Regions from separate parts of the Vibrio sp. NH-7 genome, predicted to be linked through region 3. Evidence: predicted binding sites of a transcription regulator. Region 3 holds the regulator's gene; each other region holds the start of a gene.
The links. Region 3 encodes CRP, which controls carbon source genes, mostly activating them, when cyclic AMP is high. Its sites were predicted from a motif close to TGTGANNNNNNTCACA; they were not measured.
Positions count from the first base shown of each region.

Region 1: the regulator CRP is predicted to act here: its motif matches at 2,344-2,359, upstream of deoD (purine-nucleoside phosphorylase).
Region 2: the regulator CRP is predicted to act here: its motif matches at 2,206-2,221, upstream of cdd (cytidine deaminase).

Region 1 covers NZ_CM132188.1:208,251-212,540, reverse strand. The annotation lists gene phrB (deoxyribodipyrimidine photo-lyase) at 1-379, opposite strand, end outside; gene ACUALS_RS15290 (MerR family transcriptional regulator) at 376-1,179, opposite strand; gene ACUALS_RS15285 (YbgA family protein) at 1,169-2,119, opposite strand; gene deoD (purine-nucleoside phosphorylase) at 2,464-3,174, shown strand; gene ACUALS_RS15275 (lactate dehydrogenase) at 3,236-4,290, shown strand, end outside.
Region 2 covers NZ_CM132187.1:1,381,417-1,385,706, forward strand. The annotation lists gene ACUALS_RS06495 (HD-GYP domain-containing protein) at 1-1,160, shown strand, start outside; gene cdd (cytidine deaminase) at 1,210-2,097, opposite strand; gene ACUALS_RS06505 (CidB/LrgB family autolysis modulator) at 2,353-3,030, opposite strand; gene ACUALS_RS06510 (CidA/LrgA family protein) at 3,030-3,395, opposite strand; gene sbcB (exodeoxyribonuclease I) at 3,551-4,290, opposite strand, start outside.
Region 3 covers NZ_CM132187.1:269,211-273,500, reverse strand. The annotation lists gene ACUALS_RS01315 (YheU family protein) at 1-98, shown strand, start outside; gene ACUALS_RS01310 (phosphoribulokinase) at 181-1,050, shown strand; gene crp (cAMP-activated global transcriptional regulator CRP) at 1,292-1,924, shown strand; gene ACUALS_RS01300 (2-oxoadipate dioxygenase/decarboxylase family protein) at 2,013-2,804, opposite strand; gene astD (succinylglutamate-semialdehyde dehydrogenase) at 2,991-4,290, opposite strand, start outside.

The DNA.
Region 1 (4,290 bases), on a different replicon from region 3:
GATGCAGCATCACTCCCAGTTCAGACAGCTTACTCTCAGCCTTATCGTCGCGACTCACTTCGTTCAGCTCGTACTCTTTATTGACGTGGACGTTGGTCACACCATATTGCTTAACCCAACTTAACACCACATCGACACTGCTCGCATAATCTGGAGCTTCGGAATAGATCAGGGGAATGTTCAGCTCAGAAAGCTCGCTCTTGAGTTCGACAAGCCGCCTTTTGATTAAATCCGCTTGGATAGGCGCCATTTTATGCTCACGCCAACTATCAGGCGTTGCCACAAATGCGGCGATTACCGGTTCTCTGCTCTCAATCGCCGCGTTCAGTGCCGTATTGTCGATCGTGCGCAAATCGCGCCTCAGCCATACAATTCTCATCTATATTCCTCGTAAGCGGCTAGCACGTCTGACAAGAAAAACTGACCGGAAAACCCACCTCTCACACTCTCAATACCACCAATTTGCTGCTCGGTGAGCGGACGTGGGCTATAGAGCGCTATCGAATCAAATTGCGTATCAAATTCTGCCCGAACTAGACCTGACACATCATCAACGCCATCTAGCAGCGTCATGTTCCATCCATCATCAGATAATTTTGCCGCCCACAAACGACTCTCGATGTCTCGACTTGGATCAAAGTTGATGAACAGGCACTTGCCTCGATGCGATGCTTTGTTTTCTGCTTCAATAATGGCTTCTAACTTTGCGATTAGCAGACCATTAAACAATGCCGTTTGTAGTACCTGCTGGTTACGCTTTACTAAAGAGAGCGATTCGTAGATCGGCTTCACGAACTGTTGAATGACCGCAGGCAATGGATACTCTTTTAGCACCGTATTAATGGTCGATTCGACCCGCTTTTTATTGAGTATGGCAAGAGCAGCGGTGACCTTATCTACTTCTTCTAGGTGTTGGTCAATGGCTACCCCTTGATCCTCGACTAGGGATTCTGCGTCTAACAACGCTTTTACCTTGCCAATAGAGACACCCTTGTCCAACCAGACTTGAATAGACTGAATACGAGCGATGTCTTCTTCTCTATATAAACGATGGCCCTTTTCAGTTCTTATAGGTTTAATCAGGTTGTATCGACGCTGCCACGCTCGCAAAGTGACGGGCTTTACACCAGTCAACTCTGAGACCTCTCTAATGGCATACTGTTTTTCATTACAATCCATAACGTAAACGTAACTCCTGCGGATATGGGTCAAAATATTTTTGTTGTTGCAAATAACTGTCCGGATGGGTCGCTAAATAGTGTTTAATAAGCGTCAGTGGTGCCAATAACGGTATCAGACCAACACGATAGTCATCGATCACTTGGCAAAGCTCCGCTTTCTTTTCTTTATCTAGGTCTCGCTTGAAATAACCCTGCAAGTGCATTAGAACATTGGTATTGTTCTTTCGGCTTGCTCTGTGAGCCATCGCTTTCATCAACCCTTCTCGATACAACTTGAAGAATTCCTCAAGATCGTAGTCAGAAATATTGGCGACCAGCTGGCCAAGTTTCTTATAAGATTCTGGGTGATGAGCCATGAGCGTTAACTTATAGCGAGAGTGGAAGGCCACAATCGCTCCACGTGTTAGGTTATGGCCTACAGACTGGTAGTAGTCATGCAGTGTGTATATACGAGTAATGAAGTTCTCTTTCAATACAGGATCATTTAGACGACCGTCTTCTTCTACTGGTAACCACGGCATTTTTTCCATCAAAGTTTTGGTGTACAAGCCAATGCCTTCTTTCGCAGCACTGTTCTTGCTGTAAACCTTCACACGCTCCATGCCACACGTTGGCGACTTAGCACAGACGATGTAACCACAAAGCTCTTGATCAACAAGCTCCGCAACCTTCTTCTCAGAATAATCGATCATGGCTTCAGTATGCTTATTGTCAGGATTTTTGGTTTCAACAAGTTCGATTCGCTCTTCATTCGACATCAAGCGAATAGTGGGTCTTGGAACCGGCATGCCCATACCGACTTCTGGGCAAACAGGCATAAAGTTGAAGTAGGGCGCCAACTCTTTGGTGACGAATTTACTGATCTTATGCCCTGAGTCGAAACGCACGTTTTCGCCCAGCACACATGAACTGATACCGATATTGATTACATTACTCATCATACTGTCCTCTCAAAGGTGTACAAATTTTTTGTTTGTATAATTATTAGCACAATTTTCTCATGTTATACAAAAATTATTTTTGTACACACAAATGACCGATACGATAAATTGCCTCAATAAGTTCACTTTAAATAAGCAATCGTTTTTCCGAATCGATTGCATTACCACTTTCAACACAAAACGTTATCAATAGCCTTTTTCACTTCGAGTTTGGGTGCTTTTGTGACATACATCTCACGGCTCGAGCGCTTATCTAGCTAGTATTGCCTCAACAGATAAAACAGAATCAACAAAATTGGTAATCAGGAAACTGAATAATCAATAACTTTGGAGTATCAACTATGGCAACCCCACACATTAACGCTCAACCAGGTGATTTTGCAGAAACAGTACTTATGCCGGGTGACCCGCTACGCGCTAAATACATTGCAGAAACGTTCCTAGAAGACGTGAAGCAAGTATGTGACGTACGTAACATGTTTGGTTTTACAGGTACTTATAAAGGTAAGAAAGTATCAGTAATGGGCCACGGTATGGGTATCCCATCATGCTGTATCTACGTTCACGAGCTAATCGCTGAATACGGCGTTAAAAACGTAATCCGTGTCGGTAGCTGTGGCGCAGTGCGTGACGACGTAAACCTAATGGACGTTGTGATCGGTATGGGTGCATCTACTGACTCTAAAGTTAACCGTATCCGTTTCAACAACCACGACTTCGCAGCAATCGCTGATTACGGCCTACTAGAAGAAGCGGTAAACCAAGCTCGCGCTCAAGAAGTGCCAGTAAAAGTGGGTAACGTATTCTCGGCAGACCTTTTCTACACACCTGAAGCTGACATCTTCGAGAAGATGGAAAAACTAGGCATTCTAGGTGTAGATATGGAAGCTGCTGGCATCTACGGTGTTGCTGCAGACCTAGGTGCAAAAGCACTAACGATTCTAACCGTTTCTGACCACATCATCCGTGGCGAAAAACTTAGCTCAGAAGAACGTCAAAAATCGTTCAATGACATGATGAAAGTGGCGCTAGAGACAGCAATCAACATCTAATTCGATTTACTTTGCCACCAAGTGTCTGCTTGGTGGCCCGAATAATCCCGAGGGGGAGATAGTGACAACTGGCAAACTGCCACAGGAAGCAGAAGGTTTACAGCTCAACTTTTGTAAAACATTGGCGTGTGACAACTTTGGATTGAGTGATGCATATCGTTACGTTGTGCAACATGCGAACCCTAAACGACCTGCGATGGTTTGTCGGGAGTGCGGTGCTTTCCCCCCCTTACTTAACAACCAAGAAGTTCTCAACGAGCTTCACCGCTTGCGTCATCTCCATAGCGATGGGCTTCCAGCCTGCCGCAACGATGATTGCGAAAACTTTGGCTTATCAGTCCATACTCACAAGCACCTTTATCATGCGTTTGGTTACAGTGGTGACCGCCAACGCTATCGCTGCAAATGCTGCCAGACAACCTTCGTCGATAAATGGTCTGGAGCCAATAAAAAACTTCATTTCCAAGAAAACCTGCTTGGCTTGCTCTTTATGGGCTATTCTGTCCGCGAGATTTGCCGCAAATTAGAGATCAATCCAAAAACGTTTTATGACCACTTGGACCATATCGCAAGTCGTTGCCGACGCAAGTTGGCGATGTTCGATGCGAGATGGGTTAACCACGCACAATCCTATGAGTTTGCTTCCCACTACGTACAGTTGCAGCCTAAAAGCAACAATGGCGTCCTTTGGATGGCAACGGGCGAAGCCAACAGTGGCTATATATTGTGTCAACACGTCAATTACTCGGCTCAAGAAGAGCCAAGTGGAAGCGTCGATCACGATCCGTATTCAACACCATCACGTTTTGTTTCACGCGATCACTCTTCAGAAGCAAACATGCCAGCACCCAGTCCTTCACCGGTGCTGAAGGAACGTATAGACCAGCAATATCAAACCATTCTGGCACGTGGCAATGTTGAAGACCCAATGGGCAACTTGACGGTATTCAATTACCCGTCAAAAGGCGCATTGATTCGACCTCCTTACACCTCGTACGCTCACTTTTTGCACGTTCTAGATATGTGCCAAGAAGAGAGCCGAGTCAGCATTTACTTGCCACAAGATCCTGTCCTTCGCTCGGCAGCGTTGAGCGTATTCTTGCCAAGAATTCAGCG
Region 2 (4,290 bases), 1.1 Mb from region 3:
TGACGGTGGGCATGTTTGTTACCGCCATTGAAGACAGCAAACGCGTCAACCTTGCTAATGCAGGGCGAGTACCTACTCAACAAGCAATTCGTCAATTGGTGAAAAATGGCGTTAAGTATGCTTGGGTAGATCAAAGTCTGTCGGTAAAGGGCAGTGTATTTAAACCAGTAAGCGATCAGCCAGAGATGGAGCCAGAAGGCGCGCCTCCCGCACCGACAAAGCGTAAGAAAATGAGCCGCTTTTCCCAACAGAAAAAAGCCTCGAAGATTATCCGCGAAGCAAAAGGTCTGGCGCAAAAAATTCTTAATCAGACGTTTGAAGGCAAGTCTATTCATGTAGATGAGCTAGATGGCTGGGCGGATGATTTGATTGAGTCCGTGCTGATCGATTCTGATGCGCTTCACTGCGTTTCTGCGTTAAGAAGTAAAGATGAGTACCTGCTGGAACACTCGGTCAATGTTGCGACCTTATTGGTCTCATTTGGTAAGCATCTAAACTTACCCAAAGAGACGTTAAAACAGATGGCGATTGGCGGCATTATCCATGATGTTGGCAAAATCAAAGTCGACGACAAAGTGCTCCATAAACCCGCACGCTTAACGCCAGAAGAGTTTGAGCACATGAAGCTGCATCAGGTTTATGCGGGTGAAATCATCAGTACCGTTACTGGGCTGAGCGATATCGCTCGTGACGTATGCTTGATGCACCACGAGAAATTGGATGGGACAGGGTACCCAAGAGGCTTGACTGCTGAGCAGATGCCAACTCATGGGCGTATGAGCTGTATTGTCGATATATATGACGCTCTAACCGCGGATCGCTGTTACAAAAAGGGGATGAGCTCCGCAGAGGCGTTTAAGATTTTGCTTAGCCTGACACCATTTCACCTAGACCGAGACTTGGTCTATAAGTTCATCAACTGTATTGGTGTATACCCAGTCGGTGCTTTGGTTGAGCTGAGTGATGGTCGGGTCGGCATCGTATGGACTTCTAATGCGGCGGAACCACTTAAACCTGAGGTGAAGTGTTTCTACTCTCGAAAGTACAAGCGTTTCATTGATGTGTCATACGTTGATGTAAAACACAGTAAAGTAACCATCGAACGAGCGATTGCCCCAAGCGGCTTAGAAGTGGATCCGACACCGTTCTTTGACGTTTAGGTAAGTGGCAAAGTGAAACAAAAGGCGCTCATTGAGCGCCTTTTGTATTTTATATCGCTAAGTAGGCGACCGGAATATCGGGATTGATTGCTTCCAGTGTTGCCTGTGTATCCGCAAGGTGACTGATGGTACCGTCGGCCATTTCCGCCAGTGCTGCAGACTCTATATTTTGTAAAGACTTACCATCTAGTAGTAGTTGAATCATCGCCACTTGCAGTGGTGGTAAGCTAGGGTTAAACGCCGCATTTTCAGCGTATGCACCTAAGTAAACCTCACCGCTATCGAGTCTAATACACACGCCACTTAAGTTCTTAGTGTAAGGGGCGTGGCTGCGGTTAAGTGCCTCGACGGCTTTGTTAACCATTTCATCGGTTTCATTCGTATGCTTGCCATGGTCAACGCTAGACATGAGTCCAGACTCGATACCAAGATCGGAAGGACCAAACGACTCCGGTAGATACTCTTGCAAGGTCATTTCATCACGCTGTGGTAGCTGCACCACTAACTTATCTGCGGTGGTCAATTCATTCATAAACTGACGACAGTGGCCACAAGGGCTAAAGTTAATCGTAATGTCTGAAATACCTTGTTCGCCTTTCATCCATGCGTGGCTAATGGCTGACTGCTCTGCGTGAACGGTTTGGCCGAGTTGTGCGCCGAGGATTTCAACGTTCGCGCCAAAGTATAAGCGTCCTGACAAACCGCGTACGATCGCGCCTACATAAAAATTTGAGATAGGTGCATAGGAATAAGCGGCAGCAAAAGGAAGCAGCGCGACGCGAAGTTCGTCGTCTTCTAGCCCTGAAATGGACAGAAGCTCTGAAAATTGCTGAGGGGAAAGCGTTGCGTCAAAGTCATCAGCTAACAGAATGGGTGATAGGTATTCTGCGATTTGGCTTGGCGCATCAGATAGCGCTTTTTCAATGCGGCTTCTCATGGTGAATCCTTGTGTATACGTTAATTGATATCTTTGGCACGGGCGTCTTTACAGTACAGACATGCCTTGATACTGGTATTTCATTTTATGCGAAGAGTAAAACATTACTGAGATTTAAATCACATTAATCCGTGTAACGAATTTATTGTTTACATAATTAGAGTGAGGTCACACATGGTATCGATTACATAAGAGAGAGAAGTGAGGTCGGTCGAGCTGCGACTGAACAGCTCGACCAAACGTCGCAAAAGTGAGTTAGGCAGCAAGCCAAACGGCAAATGCGAAGAAAGAAGGGGCAAGGATAGAAGTAATCACACCACAAACCACTAAGGCGAGAGAGCTAAATGCAGCGTCTTGACCATCTTTTTCAGCGCAGGTTGCGGTACCCAGCGCGTGGGATACCGTTCCCATGGTAAGTCCTTTGGCAATAGGGTGAGTAATGTTAAGCAAGTTGTAGACAGGGTACGCCACAATCGCGCCAAACAGACCGACGATTAGGACTAAGATCGCGGCAATTGCCGGCTCTCCGCCTAGATGGCTAGAGACTTCCATCGCGATAGGCGTGGTGACAGATTTACCAAGTAGGCTTGCGATCAGTGTGATGTCGGCTTGCATGTAGACGGCAATCATACTGGCAGTGAGCATCGACATCACGCTACCTACACCGCAGGCAAGCATGATGATTCGCCAGTTTGCTCGGATCTGCGGCAATTGCTCATACAGAGGGTAAGCTAGTGCGACGACAGCGGGTTGAAGCAGATAGTTGATCCACTGGTTGTCAGCATAATATGTCTCAAACGGAACCTTCATATACGTCAGAAGTGGAATGAGTACAGCTAAGCTGATCAAAAGCGGGTTCATAAATGGGCTTTTGATTTTTTGACACAACCAGCGAGCAGCGAAAAAGACAACAAGGGTAGCGAGTAGCCACATTACTTTTGTCCCCCTTTTAGCATTCGATCAAGCATAAGCCCAAGCAATACAAGAACAATGAATGTCCCACCTACCGCGCTGGCGAGAATCGGCAGCGCATTAGCGAGTAACATATCGAAATGCTCCATCAACCCAACACTGATGGGTACAAACAGCAGCACCATATAGCGAATAAATAAACTTGCGCTTGGGCGTACCCAGTCGACGGGAACAAGTCCACTTGCAAGCAATCCAAAGAGAATCAGCATGCCGATGATGCTACCAGGAATCGAAATATCGAGAAGATGTTGAATGTTGATGCCCGCGATGAGGCAGAGGAAAATCAGCCCCATTGACACAACGTATTTCAGCACTGTTTTTGCCATAAGTTGTTATCGTCCGAAATTATCATGCGTTGCAAAAACGCAACGTAAAAAACCAACACGGTGTAAACCCATGTTGGTTGGGTGTCAGTGCCTCATGACTGGTAATTATTGTGTATGTGGCTGAGGCATCTGTTAGGGTGCAGGCGTTCTGGTATCTAAGATACTAGCTTTTGTACGTATTGATAAACGGATTTTAAAATAGCTAGCTTCTTTTCATCACTTTCATGTTCGTGAACTAAGTTTTCCAAATTGAGCATATAGTCTTCAATACGACTTTCGAAGTAGTCTCGGCAATGATTTGCCCAGCGTTGCTGCTCTGACTCATCTAAAGTGGCAGGGAAGTTGCGTGCTCGGTAGCGAAATAGCAGCGGTGCAATTCGGTCATCATTAAACGAGATATCAAGCGCCGCTAAATTATTTGGGTCGGTTTGGCGAATAATGTCCATCGAGGCTTTATCCGCCGGAGAAAAGAATCCGTCATAAAGCATGCTATCGACATCGTTATCTTTCGCGTATTCCCGGTCGATACTGTATAAACCAATCAGCTTTTCGCGTATTTCAGGGGTTTGGCGCAGCCGTGCCAAGTTCTCAAGGCATTGCTCTCGGTTGATACCAATATTCGCGGCGTTTTCTGCGGTTAAGGTTTTCGCAGGTGCAAGTATCGGACACTTATTAAGGTGGACCAGTTTTACCGGGACCGGAAGTTCATCGTCTGCCAGTTCCGAGTGTTTGGTGTACAGGCGCTCATTGAGCTGCTCAACATCCAAATCGAACAGGGGTTGCGGGTCTTTGGCCAAATCGACCATGATCACCGCATTTTGGTTGGTTGGATGCCAAGCCACAGGAACCATCCAACTGGTGTAATTACACTCTCGACCCAACATGCCCGAGACAT
Region 3 (4,290 bases):
TTGATCAAATTAAGAAACAGCTCGAGTCAGGTGATGCGGTCGTGGTTTTCTCCGAGTTACATGAAACCGTCGACATTCAACTCAAAAACAAATTTTAGAGAACTGCATACAATGACGGTTTACTAAAGCGTGCTATAGTGAACTCCGATTACAGGAACGTATTCAACGACAAGGTTTGTCATGTCAGCAAAACATCCAATTATTGCCGTTACCGGTTCTTCTGGCGCCGGTACTACCACTACTTCAGAAGCTTTCCGTAAGATGTTCAATATGATGAACGTCAAACCCGCATGGGTTGAAGGCGACAGCTTCCATCGCTTCACACGACCAGAAATGGATGTGGAGATCCGTAAGGCGCGCGAGCAAGGCCGCCATATTAGTTACTTTGGCCCACAAGCTAACGACTTTCCTGCGCTAGCAGAGTTCTTTCGTAAATATGGCCATGAAGGTACAGGGCAAGTTCGCCGCTACCTGCACACCTTTGACGAGGCAGTACCATACAACCAAATGCCTGGCACCTTCACCCCTTGGCAAGACTTGCCAGAGAACTCCGACGTTCTTTTCTACGAAGGGTTGCATGGCGGCGTCGTCGATGGCGATGTTAACGTTGCCCAGCATGTGGACTTCTTGATTGGCATGGTTCCAATCGTGAACTTAGAGTGGATTCAAAAGTTTGTTCGAGACACTCGCGATCGAGGTCACTCTCGTGAAGCGGTGATGGATTCGATTGTTCGTTCGATGGACGACTACCTCAACTACATCACCCCACAGTTTTCGCGCACCCACATTAACTTTCAACGAGTGCCGACCGTCGATACATCCAATCCTTTAAATGCAAAAGGCATCCCGAGCTTGGATGAGAGTTTCGTGGTCATTCGCTTGCGCGGAATTAAGAACGTCGATTTCCCATACTTACTGGCAATGATTGATGGTTCATTTATGTCGCGACATAACACCTTAGTCGTGCCTGGTGGCAAGATGAGTTTTGCGATGGAATTGATCGTTCGTCCTATCCTTCAGCAACTCATCGAAACAGGAAAAATTGGCTAGAACTCACGGCTAGAACACGATTACTTTTCATACCGTGATCATGTGCACAGTTTTGCGTAGCAAAACCCAAGTAGGACCCGATTAAAATCAAGAAATCGTTTTCGAAAAAGGATACTATTTGTAACCGAAACACAAGTTGGCTTGCAGCATTTGTAAAGTGCTCTTATCCTAGTAAGCCTATTTAAGGCTTAGCTAAAACATGGAAAGCGGCAAGCGTACCCTGCAGAGGAAGTGAGATATTATGGTTCTAGGTAAACCTCAAACCGACCCAACATTAGAGTGGTTCCTTTCACACTGTCATATTCATAAGTACCCATCAAAAAGCACGCTAATTCACGCGGGCGAGAAAGCTGAGACGTTGTACTACATCGTTAAAGGTTCAGTTGCGGTTCTTATTAAAGACGAAGAAGGTAAGGAAATGATCCTTTCTTACCTAAACCAAGGTGACTTTATCGGTGAACTTGGTCTATTCGAAGAAGACCAAGAGCGTACCGCATGGGTTCGTGCTAAATCTCCTTGTGAAGTAGCAGAAATTTCATTCAAGAAGTTCCGTCAGCTAATTCAAGTAAACCCAGATATCCTAATGCGCCTTTCAGCGCAAATGGCAAGCCGCCTTCAAGTGACTAGCCAAAAAGTGGGCGACCTTGCGTTCTTAGACGTTACTGGCCGTATCGCGCAAACGCTACTAAACCTAGCGAAGCAACCAGATGCGATGACTCACCCGGACGGCATGCAAATCAAGATCACTCGTCAAGAAATCGGTCAAATCGTTGGCTGTTCTCGTGAGACAGTAGGTCGTATCTTGAAGATGCTAGAAGAGCAGAACCTAATCTCTGCTCACGGTAAGACAATCGTTGTTTACGGTACTCGTTAATCTCGATTAACTGCTGAATTTTAAAAGCCACCCATTGGGTGGCTTTTTTGTTTGTGAGCAATACAAACTAGGTAATCCCTGTTCGAACTTACCCATTGGTGCTTTCAAAAATCTTATCAGCAGACGCCGCAACAAACCCTGGATAAAGCTCGCCGTTGCTCATTGGGTAACGCTTGGCAAACTCATAGAAACCACCCGGAATAATCTCTGTGCCTTCAGTAAATTGCACGGGGACTTTGTCTGCCATAGTAGATGACTGTTCGAGCAACACATCTGGGGAGCCTTTCACCTCACCACCAAACTCATTGATGGTAAAGCCTGCATCACGCAGATGGTTGTTCACATCAACCACTTCGCCAAACGCATTTAACTGATTCACGCTCACCGTAAAGTGGTTTGCACCATAACCATGGGCAGCTAACCAAGAAGCGTATTCACTCTCTTTTGCCAACGTCTGGAAATCAGCGTAGCTAAGATTCCACAAACGTCCGCCATACAAAAACTCTGGGCTTTGCAATTGAGAGGCGTCCACCTGCTCAACCAGTTTAGCCACGATGGCCTGCAACTCGGCTGAACACTCATCGACTTTGAGTTCACTGATGAATACTTTCGGTTGCGTTGGGTCTGGATGTTCAAAATGCTTGGCGACTAACTTTTTGCTCTCAAACACATAGTCACCACAAGGGGTGTAACCAGCATCAAGGAATGGTTGAGCCAGCGTCGCAATGCCTAACGGCTCAACATTGAAGGTGCGCAAAGCAATATGGTCGTTGATCAATGCTTCGTCTTCTTGCAGAAGTTGATGCACTTTTTCAGCAGAGGGACATAAGCGTTGAATATAGTCATTCCATAACGGTTGGAACAAAACATCTGGCGTCATAACGCCTCCTTGTATCGGGGTTGTTTACGTTAAAGAGAGCTTTATTAGTATTGTTTTTCGATATAAAAGAGGCCACCTAACCAAAATGTGTCCAGAAAATCTGATTAGGTAGCCTTCAACCTGTGACGTTTAAAGTGCCTTTCGGCTAAGAAAGGCAATAAGGGAAACCTTAGTGGTTTATTATGGTTATAGATCTAACCCTGGGCTTAACGTAGCAGGCAGCAATGTTTCGCTGCCTTCCATCGAAGCCATAGGGTAAGCACAATAGTCTGCGGCATAGTAAGCGCTTGGACGTAAATTACCCGATGCGCCTGGACCGCCAAATGGTGCATCACCACTCGCGCCAGTGAGCTGACGGTTGCGGTTTACGATACCCGCACGGATATGGTCAACAAAGTATTCCCACTCACTGTCATCGGTAGATACTAGGCCAGCCGATAAACCAAAGCGTGTGTCGTTAGCCAGTTCCACCGCTTTTTCCAAACCTCGGTAGCGAACGACTTGCAGCAACGGGCCGAAGTACTCTTCATCTGGCAGTTCTGCAATCGCAGTGACATCAATGATACCCGGTGTAACAAATGCCGCCTCACCCGCTTTCGCCTCGATTAGACTCTCACCGCCAAGCTTTTGCAGATTCGCTTGCGCAGCAAGGATAAAGTCAGCGGCAGCTTTTGAAATTTGAGGCCCCATAAACGGAGCAGGCTCTGCAAATGGCTGGTCGACACGGATCCTGTTGGTTGCTTCCACCAGTTTGCTCACTAGCAGGTCACCTTTCTCACCTACAGGCACATACAAGCGGCGGGCACAGGTACAACGCTGCCCTGCACTGATGAATGCCGATTGGATGATGGTGTAAACCGTGGCATCAAGGTCGCCGTAGTTGTCAGAAATCACCATCGGGTTATTGCCGCCCATCTCTAGCGCCAGCATCTTGCCCGGTTGTCCTGCAAACTGCTTGTGCAGAATATGCCCGGTGTTTGCACTACCCGTGAATAGCACGCCATCAAGACCTTTCGAATCAGCGAGCGCTATTCCCGTCTCTTTGGCACCTTGAACTAGGTTAATCACGCCCTTTGGTAAACCAACTTGATCCCACAGTTTCATCGCAAACTCACCGGTTAGTGGCGTTTGCTCAGATGGTTTGAATACCACGGTGTTACCGGCCAAAAGGGCTGGCACGATGTGACCATTTGGCAAATGACCAGGGAAGTTATACGGACCAAATACCGCCATCACACCCAGTGGGCGATGACGTAGCACAATCTGGTTGCCTGCTGCTTCGCGCTGCGCTTCACCGGTGCGGTCATGGTATGCACGAATCGAAATAGCAATTTTACCGGCCATTGCTGCCGCTTCTGTACGCGTTTCCCAGATTGGCTTGCCCGTTTCTTTGGCAATGATTTCCGCAATCTGCTCGCTGTTCTCTTTCACTTTTTCGGCAAAGGCTAAAACAATCGCCTCGCGCTCAGCAAAGCTCATTTTCTTC